2 regions of the Photorhabdus kleinii genome follow, and region 2 is predicted to be linked to the other one. Evidence: predicted binding sites of a transcription regulator. Region 2 holds the regulator's gene; the other holds the start of a gene.
What was found. Region 2 encodes PurR, which represses purine synthesis genes. Its sites were predicted from a motif close to CANGCAAACGTTTGCNTG; they were not measured.
Positions count from the first base shown of each region.

Region 1: a site for PurR is predicted at 4,649-4,666, ahead of guaB (IMP dehydrogenase). Genes of this name have one in related genera too.

Region 1 is NZ_JAJAFY010000001.1:122,279-130,500, forward strand. Features, by position in the region: gene LG003_RS00535 (S9 family peptidase) at 1-732, shown strand, start outside; gene LG003_RS00540 (TonB-dependent receptor domain-containing protein) at 862-3,150, shown strand; gene xseA (exodeoxyribonuclease VII large subunit) at 3,184-4,557, opposite strand; gene guaB (IMP dehydrogenase) at 4,730-6,196, shown strand; gene guaA (glutamine-hydrolyzing GMP synthase) at 6,271-7,848, shown strand; gene LG003_RS00560 (helix-turn-helix domain-containing protein) at 7,835-8,083, shown strand; gene LG003_RS00565 (Eco57I restriction-modification methylase domain-containing protein) at 8,093-8,222, shown strand, end outside.
Region 2 is NZ_JAJAFY010000001.1:233,264-241,485, forward strand. Features, by position in the region: gene cfa (cyclopropane fatty acyl phospholipid synthase) at 1-698, opposite strand, end outside; gene punC (purine nucleoside transporter PunC) at 995-2,191, opposite strand; gene punR (DNA-binding transcriptional activator PunR) at 2,340-3,248, shown strand; gene purR (HTH-type transcriptional repressor PurR) at 3,255-4,280, opposite strand; gene LG003_RS01085 (hypothetical protein) at 4,466-4,741, opposite strand; gene LG003_RS01090 (Grx4 family monothiol glutaredoxin) at 4,897-5,247, shown strand; gene rnt (ribonuclease T) at 5,475-6,128, opposite strand; gene gloA (lactoylglutathione lyase) at 6,128-6,541, opposite strand; gene LG003_RS01105 (DUF1289 domain-containing protein) at 6,714-6,953, shown strand; gene slyA (transcriptional regulator SlyA) at 7,510-7,941, shown strand; gene LG003_RS01115 (outer membrane lipoprotein) at 8,026-8,222, opposite strand, start outside.

The DNA.
Region 1 (8,222 bases), 110 kb from region 2:
CCAATACTGATTTATGGATATGGGGCTTATGGTATCAGCATGGACCCTTCATTTAGTTCACCACGATTGAGTTTATTAGATCGGGGCTTTGTTTACGCCTTGGTGCATGTGCGTGGTGGCGGTGAATTGGGTAAGAAATGGTATCTACAAGGTAAAGTCGAAAATAAAATGAATAGTTTTAATGACTTTATTGATGTGACTAAAGCACTGATTGCTCAGAAATATGGTGACAGTAAACGTGTTTATGCGATGGGAGGGAGTGCGGGTGGTTTGCTAATGGGCGCTGTGATTAATCAGGCACCGGAATTATATCGCGGTGTGGTTGCTCAAGTTCCATTTGTTGATGCCGTAACAACCATGCTTGATCCTTCTATTCCGCTGACCGTAGGAGAATATGAGGAGTGGGGTAATCCTGAAAATAAAGAAGATTATTTCCGGATTAAATCATATAGTCCGTATGACAATATAAAACATCAACGTTATCCAAACTTATTGGTTACGAGTGGATTTTATGATTCCCAAGTGCAATATTGGGAACCGACTAAATGGGTAGCAAAATTACGGGATATGAAGGAAGATAACTCTATTTTGTTATTAGAAACCAATATGAGTGCCGGGCATGGTGGTAAATCGGGCCGATTTAATCGATTAAAAGATACTGCACTGGATTACAGTTTTATTTTGATGCTGGATGATGCTAATAAATATTTTCCACAATTAAAAGATAACTGAAATAAATTATAAATAGTATAAGTTTGTTATTTAAAGCACTGATAAATCATTATCAGTGCTAAACATTTTTATTTTCTAAAGACGGGCATGTGAGCAAATATTGATTTGTATGCATTTGGGATGATTGAAATGAAAATAATGACAAAGATAGCAGGGGCTGGTGTGATTTTCATTGGGCTTCAAGGGTTTGCTTATGGCGAGGAAAAGCAAGAGAAAAAATCAGATAAGGTGATGAAATTCAGTAGCCTTAAGGTTTCTGGTTCACAGGATGATGCGGAAGTGAGGGCAATGGAAAGGCCCGGTTCATACAGTTCTAAAGGAGAAGATACAAAACTTCAATCAACGGATAGTATATTACGTAGTATGCCTGGGACCTATACGCAAATAGATCCGGGGCAGGGAACCGTGAGTGTGAATATTCGTGGATTAAGTGGATTTGGGAGAGTAAATATGATGGTTGATGGTGTTAGCCAGAGTTTTTATGGTACATCACCTACCAGCGTAACCCACGGTAATAGTCTTCAGAGTCAGTTTGGTTCATTAATTGATCCTAACTTTATTGTCGGTGTGGATATTAGCCGGGGACAATCTGATGGTTCAGATAGTGTCAACGCATTAGCAGGTAGTGCTAATTTCCGTACGATTGGTATTGATGATGTGATATTCAGTGGTAATACACTGGGAATACGTACAAAAATGCTCTATGGCGATAATGGCATTGGTCATAATGGCATGATAGCCGTCGCTGGTAAAACTCAGGTTTTTAGTTCTGAAGGATCAGTTGGCGCTATGTTGGCCGTCAGTGGACATTCAATTGATGCAAATTATAAAAATGGGGATGGAATATCAAGTGATGAATTTGGTACCAATAAATATTTTAAACAGAAACCAAATTCGCAATTAATGAAATTAAATATTAAGTCAAATGAATTTCATGATATGGAATTAAGTGGTCGATTGTATCACAATAAATTTACCCATCGTCATATTGATAGCGAGGATTTTTATCTGAAATACAACTATAAGCCATTCAGTGAATTGGTTGATATGAAATTGTTAGTTAGCACTAGTGGAAGTGATCAAATATATAATACTGCACTTAATGCATTGACAAAAAGCAAAACTAAAAATAAGTCAAACGCTATTAATCTCAGTAACATCAGCCGTTTTAATTACGGCGATACAGATTTTGATCTGATATTCGGTGGTAAGTTGATGAAAACTGAATATAGTAAGACGACTGATAGTATTTACTCTGATATAGAAGAGGAAGATGAAGAGAAAAAGAAGGAATATAAAAAGAAAGATGGCGAAGCAAAAGAAAATAATAGTTTCGCACCAAGTGGTAAACAAAATATTGCCAGTATTTATAGCGGATTGAAAATTACTCGTGATATTTACCAAGCTAATATTAATCTTAATTATATTGATTATAGTGTAAAGGGCCATAAACCAGCCTGTGAGCCACGAGTTAACTGTTTCCCGCAAGGTAAAGCCGAATTGAATTTGAAAGAGCGTGGATTTAATCCAAGCTTTCTGCTATCAGCGGAAATCATTCCTGAATTCCAGCCTTTTGTGAGTTATACTCATTCAATGAGAGCGCCGAACGTACAGGAAATCTTCTATGGCAATGAAGGTGGCCCATCAATTAATCCATTCCTGAAAGGAGAAAAATCGGATACTTATCAAATCGGCTTTAATAGTTACCGTCCAGACATGATTGTAAAAGGAGATACTTTCCGTCTGAAAGCAGCCTGGTATCATACTAAGATAAAGAATTACATCAGTAGTGATTTATATGCTCTGTGTAAAGATGGTAGGGTATGCCAATCTTCGAAATTATCAGAAGAAGATTGGAAGCATGTTGACTCAAATTTCGGTATACATATTTATAGCAATAGCATAACTCCGGTAAGAATGCGCGGCTATGAAGTCTCTGCTGATTATGATGCCGGTGTATTTTATAGCAAATTGGCTTATAGTCGACAAAAAACAAGCCAACCGACTTCTATTTCTACATCGATTTTTGGGGCAGATCCTGTATCACAATTACCTGAAAGTTTTATGACTTTGGATACAGGGGTTCGCTTATTAGGCGAAAAACTTCGTATTGGAGCGATAGTTAAATATGCCGGTAATTCCTATAAGCTAGATTCAGATCCTTATAATCAGGACAGTGATGGACGAACGGTGATGGAAAAGGAGAAAAAAATTCCAACCGTGGTCGATTTTTACAGTGATTATAAAATAAATAAAAATGTGCTACTTAAATTCTTGGTACAGAATTTGACAAACAAAAACTATTCTGAAGCACTTAATCGTATGAATAATACGGCTGCATTAATGAATGAATCCACTTCTGCTAATCAAACCGCTCGGGGCCGGACTTATATTGTCGGCGCAGAAATTCGTTTCTGACTTGTAGGAGAAATAAGTGGCAAAGGAAGGCCACTATTTCAGATTTGCAGATCGTTTTTTCCGTTCTTTTTTGATTTTTAACACTTCACTTTCAATCCAGCCATCTTGTAAACGGGTATTCAGGACATCACCAACATGTACCTGTTTGGTTTGTTTCAGTAATTTTCCATCCGATGCTTGACTGATGCTGTAACCACGGGCCAGTGTTGCCAGAGGGCTAACGGCTTCCATCCGTGAACAGGAAATGGCAAATTTTTCTCTGGAACGGCTGATTTGCCTTTCAATCGCTTGTCTTAACCGAAAATCTTGTTGCTGAATCTGTTGGCTATACTGGTGGATTTGCGAGCTAGGTTCCACGTACCAGAGCCGTTGCTGCAATTTCTCATAAGCCAGGCTGCTTTGCTTTAAGTACCGTTGCAAGCTGTCAGTGAGTCGCTGGCGTAAATTGACCAGTAAGTTTTGCTGACGCGCTAGTCGTAAATGAGGGTGTTGTTGCTGTAAACGATGAGATAACAGACTGAAAACACGTTGTTTCTGGGCAAAGAAATAATCCATTGCCATTTCCAACCGCTGTTGTTGCGACTGAATTTGACGTAATAATTCGAGCTGATTACGGCTAACTAACTCAGCGGCCGCTGATGGCGTCGGGGCGCGTAAATCTGCCACAAAATCAGCAATGGTGACATCTGTTTCATGACCGACCGCACTGACTATCGGAATATCACTGTGAAAAATGGCTCTGGCGACATGTTCATCGTTGAAACTCCATAAGTCTTCCAGCGAGCCACCACCGCGCCCAACAATCAATACATCACACTCCCGACGCTCATTAGCTAATTCAATAGCCCGGATAATCTGTAACGGTGCTTCTGTGCCCTGAACCGCTGTTGGATAAATGATGATGGGTAATGATGGATCACGGCGCTTTAAAATATTCAAAATATCATGCAGGGCTGCGCCACTGGTTGAAGTAATGACACCAAGCTGTTGAGCAGGGGATGGCAGGGGCTTCTTGTGGCTTTGGTCAAATAATCCTTCGGTATCAAGTTTTTGTTTCAATAATTCAAACTGTTGCTGTAACAGGCCATCACCGGCGGGTTGCATATTTTCAACAATAAGCTGGTAATCTCCTCTTGGTTCATAAAGCGTGATTGTCGCGCGAACCAAAACTTGCTGACCATTTTGTGGCCTGAATGTTACCCGTTGATTGCTACTGCGAAACATTGCCGCCCGCACTTGGGCACGCTCATCTTTCAGCGTGAAATACCAGTGCCCGGAGGCGGGGTGAGAGAAATTGGATATTTCAGCGCTTAGCCAAATTCTGCCCATTTCCATTTCGAGCAGTTGCCGAACCGTCTGATTGAGACGGCTGACAGAAAAAATTCCAGTATTAAAAGGTAGTGACATGTGAGAAAGATCAAATTTCAAAACAATAACTTAATATGCTGATACTAACCTTCATCATGAAGTAAGCAAGAAATTTTTTAATAAAATGCTGGAGGCAACCGATTACGTTCTGTATAATGCCGCGGCAATATTTTATTCCTTAAATTTTCAGCAGCTTGGTGAGATATTGCTTATGTTACGAATTAAAAAAGAAGCTTTAACCTTTGATGATGTTCTGTTAGTTCCTGCCCACTCTACTGTTTTACCTAACACTGCTGACCTGTCTACTCAACTGACTTCCTCCATTCGTTTGAAAGTTCCTATGTTGTCTGCCGCTATGGATACCGTCACCGAATCCGGTTTGGCTATTGCGTTGGCTCAGGAAGGTGGAATGGGTTTTATCCATAAAAATATGTCCATTGAGCGTCAGGCAGAAGAAGTTAGCCGAGTCAAAAAACATGAGAGTGGGGTAGTGACAGATCCAGTCACTGTGGCACCTAAAACAACGCTGCGTGAAGTTAAGGAATTGACAGAACGTAATGGTTTTGCGGGTTATCCGGTTGTCACTGAAGGAAATGAGTTGGTTGGTATTATTACTGGCCGTGATGTGCGTTTCGTTACCGATTTGGATCAGCCTGTTACTGCGGTAATGACGCCTAAAGAGCGTCTGGTGACAGTAAAAGAAGGTGAAGCCCGTGAAGTTGTGTTGCAAAAAATGCACGAAAAACGTGTCGAAAAAGCGCTGGTAGTTGATGAAAACTTTCATCTACTTGGCATGATCACGGTTAAAGATTTTCAGAAAGCAGAACGTAAACCGAACGCCTGTAAGGATGAACGTGGTCGTTTACGTGTTGGTGCTGCGGTTGGTGCCGGTGCTGGCAATGAAGCGCGTATTGATGCATTGGTTGCCGCCGGTGTTGATGTTCTGCTTATTGATTCCTCGCATGGTCATTCTGAAGGGGTACTGCAACGTATCCGTGAAACCCGCGCTAAATACCCGAATCTACAAATTATTGGTGGTAACGTGGCGACTGGGGAAGGCGCAAAAGCGCTGGTAGAGGCTGGCGTCAATGCGGTTAAAGTCGGTATTGGTCCCGGTTCTATCTGCACTACCCGTATTGTTACCGGTGTAGGGGTGCCACAAATTACGGCTATCTCTGATGCTGTTGAAACGTTGGAAGGCACCGGTATTCCAGTTATTGCTGATGGTGGTATTCGTTTCTCTGGCGATATTGCCAAAGCCATCGCCGCAGGAGCGTCATGTGTTATGGTGGGCTCTATGCTGGCAGGGACAGAAGAATCACCAGGAGAAATTGAGCTCTACCAGGGGCGTTCATTTAAATCTTATCGCGGCATGGGATCATTGGGGGCGATGTCCAAAGGTTCTTCTGATCGATATTTCCAAACTGATAATGCCGCAGACAAGCTGGTACCGGAAGGTATTGAAGGCCGTGTAGCCTATAAAGGTTTGCTGAAAAACATTGTCCATCAGCAAATGGGAGGCTTGCGTTCCTGTATGGGGCTGACTGGCTGTGCAACTATTGATGAATTGAGAACCAAAGCAGAATTTGTTCGCATTAGTAATGCCGGTATTCAGGAAAGCCACGTTCACGATGTCACCATTATCAAAGAGTCTCCAAACTACCGGTTAGGTTTGTAATCCATATTTATTGTGGCCCATATAAGGGCCACTTATCTTTTATTTGTTACTTGTTTTTTTGGAATTCACCGCACATGACAACTAATATCCATCAACACCGCATTCTTATCCTTGATTTTGGTTCGCAATATACTCAATTGATTGCTCGCCGTATCCGTGAAATCGGGGTTTATTGTGAACTTTGGGCATGGGATGTCACTGAACAGCAAATCCGCGAATTCAACCCAAGCGGTATTATTCTTTCCGGTGGTCCGGAAAGTACCACAGCACAAGGAAGTCCACGTGCACCTGAATATGTTTTTAACGCTGGCGTTCCGGTTCTGGGCGTTTGCTATGGTATGCAAACGATGTCAGTACAGTTTGGTGGTAAGGTAGAAGATTCTACTGAGCGTGAATTTGGTTATGCCCAGGTTGAGATTAAAGCGGAGAGTGCATTATTCCGTGGGATTCAAGATTCATTAAATGAGCAAGGTAAACCATTATTGGATGTATGGATGAGTCACGGTGATAAAGTTACTGCAATTCCCGAGGACTTTGTCACTATCGCCAGCACTGATACCTGTCCATTTGCCATCATAGCAAATGAAGAAAAACGTTTTTATGGCGTGCAATTCCACCCGGAAGTCACCCATACCCATCAGGGGCAGCGTATATTGGAACGTTTTGTACTGGATGTATGCCAATGTGAAGCGCTGTGGACACCTGCTTCTATTATCGAAGATACCGTTGTACGCCTGCGTGAACAGGTTGGTGAAGATCACGTTATTTTGGGGCTGTCCGGTGGTGTTGATTCCTCTGTCACCGCATTGTTACTGCATCGCGCAATTGGTAACCGCCTGACCTGTGTATTTGTTGATAATGGTTTACTGCGTTTGAATGAAGCTGAGCAGGTGATGGAAATGTTTGCCGGTAAATTTGGGCTGAATATTATTCATGTCCCAGCAGAAGACTGCTTCCTTACTGCACTGGCTGGCATCAATGATCCTGAAGAGAAGCGTAAAACAATTGGTCGTGTATTTGTTGAAGTCTTTGATGAAGAGGCGAGCAAACAGGCTCAGGTTAAATGGCTGGCACAGGGCACTATATATCCGGATGTCATCGAATCAGCAGCATCTGCGACAGGCAAAGCACACGTTATCAAATCTCATCATAACGTAGGTGGTTTGCCGGAAGAGATGAAATTGGGTTTGGTGGAACCGCTGAAAGAGTTATTCAAAGATGAAGTGCGTAAGATTGGCTTGGAATTGGGATTGCCTTATGACATGTTGAACCGTCATCCATTCCCAGGCCCTGGCTTGGGTGTTCGTGTACTGGGTGAAGTGAAGAAAGAGTACTGCGATCTGCTGCGTCTGGCTGATGCTATTTTCATCGAAGAGCTGCACAAGGCTGATTTGTACAATAAAGTCAGCCAGGCGTTTACCGTATTCTTGCCAGTTCGCTCCGTGGGCGTGATGGGGGATGGTCGTAAATATGACTGGGTTGTTTCGTTACGGGCAGTAGAAACGATTGATTTTATGACCGCACATTGGGCGCATTTGCCATACGATTTCTTGGGCCGGGTTTCTAACCGGATCATCAATGAAGTCAATGGGATATCGAGAGTTGTCTATGATGTCAGTGGTAAACCACCGGCGACTATTGAGTGGGAATGATCCCGCGTCCGGCATAGACCGGCACCTGGACCTGCAGCGCGACGCGCTCAAGCAGGCCGGGCTTGCAGCAGCCCGCGCACGTGGCCGCAAACCGAAGCTAGACGACCAGCAGGAGCGCGAGATCAAAGCCCTGTTGCGCGATCCCGATATTCAGGTGGCCGAGGTAGCCCGCCGTTATGGCGTGTCCCGAACCACACTTTACAAGCACGTCGGCGTCATCACGCCGCGCCAATGAGGATTTGGGATGACCCAACAACTAGATGCCGCAGACAGCGTGCGCAGCATGGTTACTCCTAGAGCTGTTGCAGTGCCTGTATGTCCCGTCACGGTAGCGACTGAGGCTTTGGCGACGGAGGGCGGGCTCGAAGCCCGAG
Region 2 (8,222 bases):
ACAATTTTGTCGAACTGTTCATGTAAATCCCGATAGTCTTTCAAAATGATCTTTACATCTAGATTCTTACATTGTTTCTGTGCATATTTCTGTTGTTCGGCTGAAACAGTGATACCTGTTACGGAAACACCATAATTTTTAGCCGCATAAGCCGATAGCCCACCCCAACCACAGCCAATATCCAGCAGAGTCATACCTGGAGAGAGTGCTAATTTCTCGCAGATGAGTTTCAACTTATCAAGCTGAGCTTGTTCCAGTGTTTTAGCTTGTTTCCAGTATCCGCAGGAATATTGCATATAAGGGTCAAGCATACGGGTAAAAAGATCATTTCCTAAATCATAATGTTGATGACCGACAATCCATGACCGTTTTGGCGTTTGCAGATTACGTAAGCGGGTTATTGCGATTCTCAGCGTGTCTTTGAAATTATTAGGCATTTTATTTTCTAATCCAGCGAGTAAAACGCGATAAAAGAAAATATCCAACCGCTCACAATCCCACCAGCCATCCATATAACTTTCACCTAATCCCATCGAACCTTGTTGTAAAACTCTTTTATAGAAATTAGGGTTTTTTATCTGGATATCATAAGGATTGTGACCATTAATTTGAATACCGGTTTCTTCTAGCATCTCATTGGTAATTCTCTGCCAGGAGTTAATGGCTGTTTTCGGGTTTTCAATACAGGGTGAACTCATATACTCTCCAACGTTAGGGTGATGGAATATTGAGGAGCTCGTTTTAGCTAGCAAAGCAGGATGCTAAGACGCAAAATGCAAAAAATAACAAAGAATCAAAGTAAAAAACCTTAAAGATGACTAATCCATGAGTTTAATGGGGGCAGTCATTGCTCCTGAAAACCTCAAATTCCAAGTTATTTATAATAGGGAACATCTTGAGTATAAAAGCGTAAAATTGTTTTATCAATTAATAAATAAAGGCTGCGATTAATTGGTAATTAGCAGCCTTTATTGAGATAATAATTTGATTAATATCAAGAATTTTGTTCAATTATGTGAATGTGGCGATCAGCGTTTTTTTTCCACTGCATAAAATATCCTAATGTCATTGGAACAACGGTAGAAACCATGACAGTGGTTGTGGATATGAGAGGATTGATGATAAATGCTGATACAATTAGGCTGGCAATAAAACAGAGCCCTAATTGAAGCGTGTTTTGTAATGCAGTAGCTTTCCCACTGTCTTGTGGATAAGCGGATAAAGCGTTTGCTACTGCAATTGGGTATAACGCACCATTCATTGCAGCCATAAAGCAAAAAGGTACCAAAATGGTGAATAGAGTTGGCTCGCTAAATTTTGCAATTAAATAGAGCACAATCATACTGACAGCATAGCCAATTAACAGATAAGGGAAAATAATATCACTTTTTATTTTGGCTAAAATACTGCGGCATCCATAACCTCCAACGATAAAGGCCAGTGTTTGAGGGATATAACTCAGACCGATGTCATCTGGGGTATATCCCATCTCACCGAGAATCGAAGGTGAGCCTGTTAACCAAGCAAAAAAGCCGGCGCTGCATGATGCAAATATCAGAACATTGCCACTAAATAGCGGTGATTTTAATAGCGTAAGGAAAGAGACATTATTTGTTTGCGCTTGAGTTTCACGGTTTTTGCGATTTTCTTGCAAGAACAGAGTAAAAAACAACAGTAATAATGTAATTGTCAGTAAGACTAGGAAAATCATGCGCCAGCCGCCATGTTGTAACAGCCAAGCTCCCATCAAGGGCGCCAGGGCAGGGGAGAGCGCAACCAGAGGCATAATCGTTGCAAAAACACGTTTGGTACGATTGGCCTCATAACGATCAATAACTAATGCTTGCCATGAGACTGCGGCTGAACAAACACCTATGGCTTGGATAAAACGCAAAACTAAAAGTTGGGTAGCGTCTGTTACCCACATCATCCCCAGACAGCCAATAGAAAACAGGGATAGTCCGGTGATGATAATCGGCTTTCTGCCAAAGCGATCTGAAAGAGGTCCCCACAAAAGTTGAGCGAAGGCGAAACCTGCAAGAAAGATGCTTAGGCTGGCACTGATTGCTTCTGCCGATGTATCTAATTCTTGTTGCATAGTGCCGAATGCTGGCAGATACATATCAATGGCCAGATAACCTAGCATACTCAAGCCTGCAAGGTAGAACATGAACTGACTTGAGTTTTTCATTTGATTACTCTCTTTGAATGTCATGATTGAAATAATTTGCAGTGATTGGATAGATAACAATATTGACACATATTCTATATGTCGTGATTTTTACTTGTGAAATGGTAATATTTGCATAGTGCTGTGAAAAAAATTGAAAGGTAAAATTATGTGGTCAGAATATTCACTTGAAGTTGTGGATGCGGTTGCCAGAACAGGCAGTTTTAGTGCCGCTGCATCGGAGCTTCACCGTGTCCCTTCTGCGATCAGTTATACCGTAAGACAACTGGAAGAGTGGCTTGCTGTTTCGTTGTTTGAGCGTCGTCATCGGGATGTAGAATTAACTGAGGCAGGCGCTATTTTTATCAAAGAAGCTCGCTCTGTTATCAAAAAAATGATTGATACTCGTCACCAGTGTCAACAAGTTGCAAACGGCTGGAGAGGGCAATTTAGTATTGCTATTGATCTCGTTGTCAAACCAGAACGTAGTCGCCAGCTTATTCTTGATTTCTACCACCATTTTCCTGATATAGAACTTTTTATTCATCAGGAAGTGTTTAATGGTGTGTGGGATGCGCTGGTGAATAGTCAAGTTGATGTTGCAATTGGTGCAACCCGGGCGGCTCCAGTCGGAGAAAGGTATAGTTTCCGAGATATGGGGTTTATGCCCTGGTTATGTGTGGTTAGCGCTGACCATGCGCTAACCCAGTTGCCGGGTCCGTTATCTGATGATCAAATGCGGCCTTATCCAAGTTTGTGTCTTGAAGATACATCCCGTAATTTACCGAAGCGTGACACTTGGAATCTGGATAATCAGCGCCGGTTGGTGGTTCCTGATTGGGAGTCCGGTCTGTCTTGTCTAAACGAAGGGTTATGTGTAGGAATGGTGCCTAAGCATAGGGCAATGCCGCTTATTCGGCAGAATAAACTAACCGTGCTGGAACTGGAACAGCCTTTACCAGACAGTCCATGTTGTTTGGCATGGGTTCAAAACAGCCATTCTCCAGCATTAAGTTGGCTGCTTGACTATCTTGGCGATAGTGAAACTCTTAATGCTGAATGGCTTCAAGATGAATAAAACGAATTAACGACGATAGTCGATAAATGGACCATCCACGACAGAACGTCGCTCAACCAAACGTGGATGTACTTCAATAGTTTGTGCATCTTCACGTTTATTGATTATTCTGTCCAGTAACATGGAAAAGGCCATCTGCCCCAGTCGTTCTTTTGGTTGATGAATGGTGGTCAATGCCGGAGAGAAATAACGAGCGTTGCGTATATTGTCATAACCGATGACAGAAATATCCTGTGGGACGCGTAATCCTAATTCATCAGCAGCACAAATCGCCCCCATAGCCATAACATCTCCGCCGCAGAAAACCGCAGTCGGGCGCTGTTTTTGATTCAAGATTTGATGCATGGCTTTATAGCCCGATTCTGGTTCAAAATCCCCCTGAATAACCCATTCTTCTCTGATCGGAATGTTGGCTTCTTTTAACGCCTTTAAGAATCCTTGATGACGACCACCACCGGTATTTCGTGCCAGAGGGCCGGGGATCGCGCCAATATCACGATGACCACGTTCGATAAGATAACGACCAGCTAGATAACCGCCGTGGAATGCATTATCAATAATAGTATCGGTGAAATCACTTCTGGCCTGTCCCCAATCCATGACGACCATTGGAATATTGTGATAATCTTCCAACATTCCCAACAACTGTTCCGGGTATTCTGAACACATAATTAGCAGTCCATCCACACGTTTTTGTGCCAGCATGGCTAGATAGGCTTTCTGTTTATCAATGTTATTGTGTGAGTTACATAAAATCAGCGTATAGCCTTTGCTATAACAACTGTTTTCAACAGCCTCAATGACTTCAGCAAAATAGGGGGCTTCACTGGACGTTGCCAGTAATCCGATCGATTTTGTGTGGTTAACTTTCAGACTGCGGGCAACGGCACTGGGTGAATAATTCAGTGCCTTAATAGCAGTCCAAACAGCAGCTTTAGTATCTTCAGCGACGAAGCGGGTTTTATTAATAACATGGGATACGGTGGTGGTTGAGACGCCAGCGTGCTTAGCCACATCTTTGATCGTTGCCATGAGGTGAAAGACTCCTGACCTTTTGGTCTAAATTTAAAACGCTTTGTTAATCGCTTGCTAGCCCTTTACATAGAAGGACTAGCAATAAGTTAGCGATAAATCCTGGATTTTGTCTGATCTGGCTCAAAAGTGAAAGCAATAATCAGTGTTATAAAATGTGTGGTAATCGCTATTTATACTTTTCCTTATGTAAGGGCAATTAACCATCTCAATAGACTGGTTTTTGTCGTTATAAACTTTTTATTCTGAGGAGGCTCTATGAATACCGATTTGAAGCTTGGTTTATTTACTGCTGTCAGCACGTTGGTGATGATTGCCATTTTTGCCGCTCTTTGCTTGATCTTTGCCTGATGTTTTGAACGGGTTAGATGATTTAAAAATTGGGCTTTACGTTGAAAGGAAATTGGGCAGATAGCCTCTTTATCTGCTCTTTGTTTTTCTGCCGCTATTGTGTCTGTCATCTTAACAACCTCTACAATAAATAACCGTGAAAATCATGTCATCTGTGTCAGGATACGAAGAGATCAGGATACATATTAGTGAGAGAAAATGGTATTCTCCGCAATATTGTGACGATGTTGGTTATCAACAGACTGTTGGTTTAAAGGAAATAAAAATGACGACTACTATAGAGAAGATTGAGCGCCAAATTAAAGAAAACCCGATTTTATTGTATATGAAAGGTTCTCCTAAATTGCCAAATTGTGGCTTTTCTGCGCAGGCGGTTCAGGCTTTATCTGCGTGTGGTGAACGTTTTGCTTACGTAGATATTTTGCAAAATCCAGATATTCGTGCAGAATTGCCAAAATATGCTAATTGGCCAACTTTTCCTCAGCTTTGGGTGGAAGGTGAGTTGATAGGTGGATGCGATATTATCATTGAAATGTATCAGCGTGGTGAGTTACAAACATTAATCAAAGAAACTGCTGATAAATATCGTTCTCAGGACGAAAACGCGACAGAGTAATTTTTTAATTACTTATATACCCTATGGATTTCAAGATGCATCGCGACGGCAAGGGAGTGAATCCCCGGGAGCATAGGTAACTATGTGACCGTGGTGAGCGAGTGCAGCCAACAAAGAGGCAACTTGAAAGATGACGGGTATAGATTATTATGCTATCCCCCCATATGTTGATATATGGGGGGTATTATTGTTTAGATTTGATTATATTAATCTAGCCATTCGGCTATTTATCCAGTTTTTTCTGCGGTTGTTGCTAATGGCCAGCCACCAAGTTGTTTCCAACGGTTGACCATTTCACAGAATAATTCAGCGGTACGATCAGTATCATATAAAGCACTGTGAGCCTGATTATTATCGAATGGGATGCCGGCTGTGATGCAGGCTTTTGCTAAGATTGTTTGTCCTAACACCAGACCACCTAAAGCAGCGGTGTCAAAAGTTGCAAACGGATGAAACGGATTTCGTTTTAGTCCAGTGCGTTCCGCGGCAGCCATAACAAAGCTGTGATCGAAGTTAGCATTGTGAGCAACGATAATTGCCCGATTACAATGATTATTTTTTATCCCTTTACGAACCATTTTAAAAATAGCGTGTAGAGCTTCATATTCGCTCACTGCCCCACGTAGCGGATTTAATGGATCAATGCCGGTGAATTCTAGGGCTGCTGGTTCAAGATTGGCTCCTTCAAATGGCTCAATATGGAAGTGAAGTGATTCGCCAGGCGTTAGCCAACCTTCACCATCCATCTCCAGTGTAACGGCGGCAATTTCAAGTAATGCATCTGTTTTGGCATTAAAACCGCCAGTTTCAACATCAATAACAACAGGGTAATAACCTCTAAAACGTCCACTAAGGACGTTTGGCTCTTTTTTGTCAGACATCAGATTGAGTTACCCAGAGCGTTGCTGGCATTTTTGTTTTCAATAAGTTCAATTTTGTAGCCATCTGGATCTTCAACGAAAGCAATAATGGTTGTTCCGCCTTTTACAGGACCCGCTTCACGGGTAATGTTACCACCTGCTTTGCGAATAGATTCGCAAGTGGTTGCGACATTATCAACACCTAATGCGATGTGACCAAAGGCATTTCCCATTTCGTAATGGTCAACTCCCCAATTATAGGTCAACTCGATTACTGCTCCTTCGCTTTCATCAGCGTAGCCAACGAAGGCGAGTGAGTATTTATATTCGGTGTTTTCACTGGTGCGCAACAGGCGCATTCCTAACACTTCAGTGTAAAAATTAATGGAGCGTTGTAGGTCACCAACACGGATCATGGTATGGAGTAAACGCATAATTACCTCTAATTTAATGGTTTTACCAATATTTTTGTGCGGTAGATCGCACAAAAACCACTAACTATAACGTGTCTTACGGTTACAGTTCAATTTGTCCATAATTATAATTTATTCTTATCTAGGTTTATAATTAAATATAGTATGTGAATTGTATAGGAAACGGGATGTGATGGCTGAGCAACTAGAGTTTTTTGCTATTCCCAGTCCTTGTCGAGGAATTTGTCAGGCGAATGAGCGGGGTTTTTGTCTGGGGTGTTATCGTAGCCGGGAAGAAAGATTTAATTGGATGAAAATGTCAGATGGGCAAAAGCGTGAAGTATTGCGACTGTGCCGGCAAAGATATTTACGTGCATTGAGAGCACAAAATCAGATAGATGAAGAACCACCTGAGCAGCCATCACTGTTTTAATTATCGATTTTTGAGGTTATTGGGATTAACAATTCAATGATTTACTTATATAGGGTTATATTTTTGGCAAAGTTATAAATGTTCTACTATAATTTTAAGTATTTTGTTTGTTATTTTTTTATTTCTTGATTAACGGAAAGGCTAAGTGAGCTTATTTGATGTTTTCATAACTTTATGTTTTAAATGGAATTTTAAGCTTGATTGTGTGATAAATGTAAAATAAAAACAACATTAATGTAAAAATAGATAGCTTAGCATTTAGATGACAGCTATTCTTATAGTACTTTGAATAAAGTATTGAATGATATTTATTGGTTTCTGTTTGTTTGTATTCGTAGTTCTGATAGTTTTTATGGTAAAAATATTGTATGTTGATTGTTTGTTCTGAGTTTAAATTAAGTTTAGTTATTCTTGGTTATAGTTACCTGAATTAGTTAGTTACTAAGAATTTACTGTGATTATACAGAAGTTATATATACTTTTTTAAGGCTAGTTAGCCTGATTTAGAAAAATTTGGCTGTTATGTTTAGTAGGCTAGTTATTTAAGGAGGGACAATTGGAATCTACATTGGGATCAGATCTGGCACGGTTAGTTCGTATTTGGCGTGCTTTAATTGACTATCGTTTAAAGCCGTTAGAATTAACTCAGACTCATTGGGTAACGTTATACAATATTAGCCGGTTACCTCAGGAGCAATCTCAGATACAGTTGGCGAAAGCTATCGGTATCGAGCAACCATCTTTAGTCAGGACATTAGATCAGCTTGAGGAAAAAAAACTTATCACCCGGCATACTTGTGCCAATGATCGTCGTGCAAAGAGAATCAAGCTAACTGAAGATTCTGCATCGGTTATTAGGGAGTTAGATGGTGTTATTGAATCCACAAGAAATGAGATTCTGGGAGGTATTTCACGCGAGGAACTTGCTTTTCTTTCCACTTTAGTTCAGAAGTTAGAGCAAAATATTATCCAATTACAAAATAGATAGTAATGACGATATCCATGAAATGCTAACCGGATGAAAGAAGACCGCGACTTACTAAAATGAAGTCACGGTTTTCTTATCTATATCTTATTGTCGAGGTGAAACAGTAATATTACTACCTTGGCCTGCGATTCTTACACGTTGGCCTTTATGAAAGAGTGTTTTGCCTTGTTTTTGAACAACAATGATGCTTTCACCACTGTCACGACGAATTTCGAGTTCTACACCTTTAGTTGTGTTAAGAGCTCCCTGAACATTTTGGCCCGCGACACCACCGGCAATCG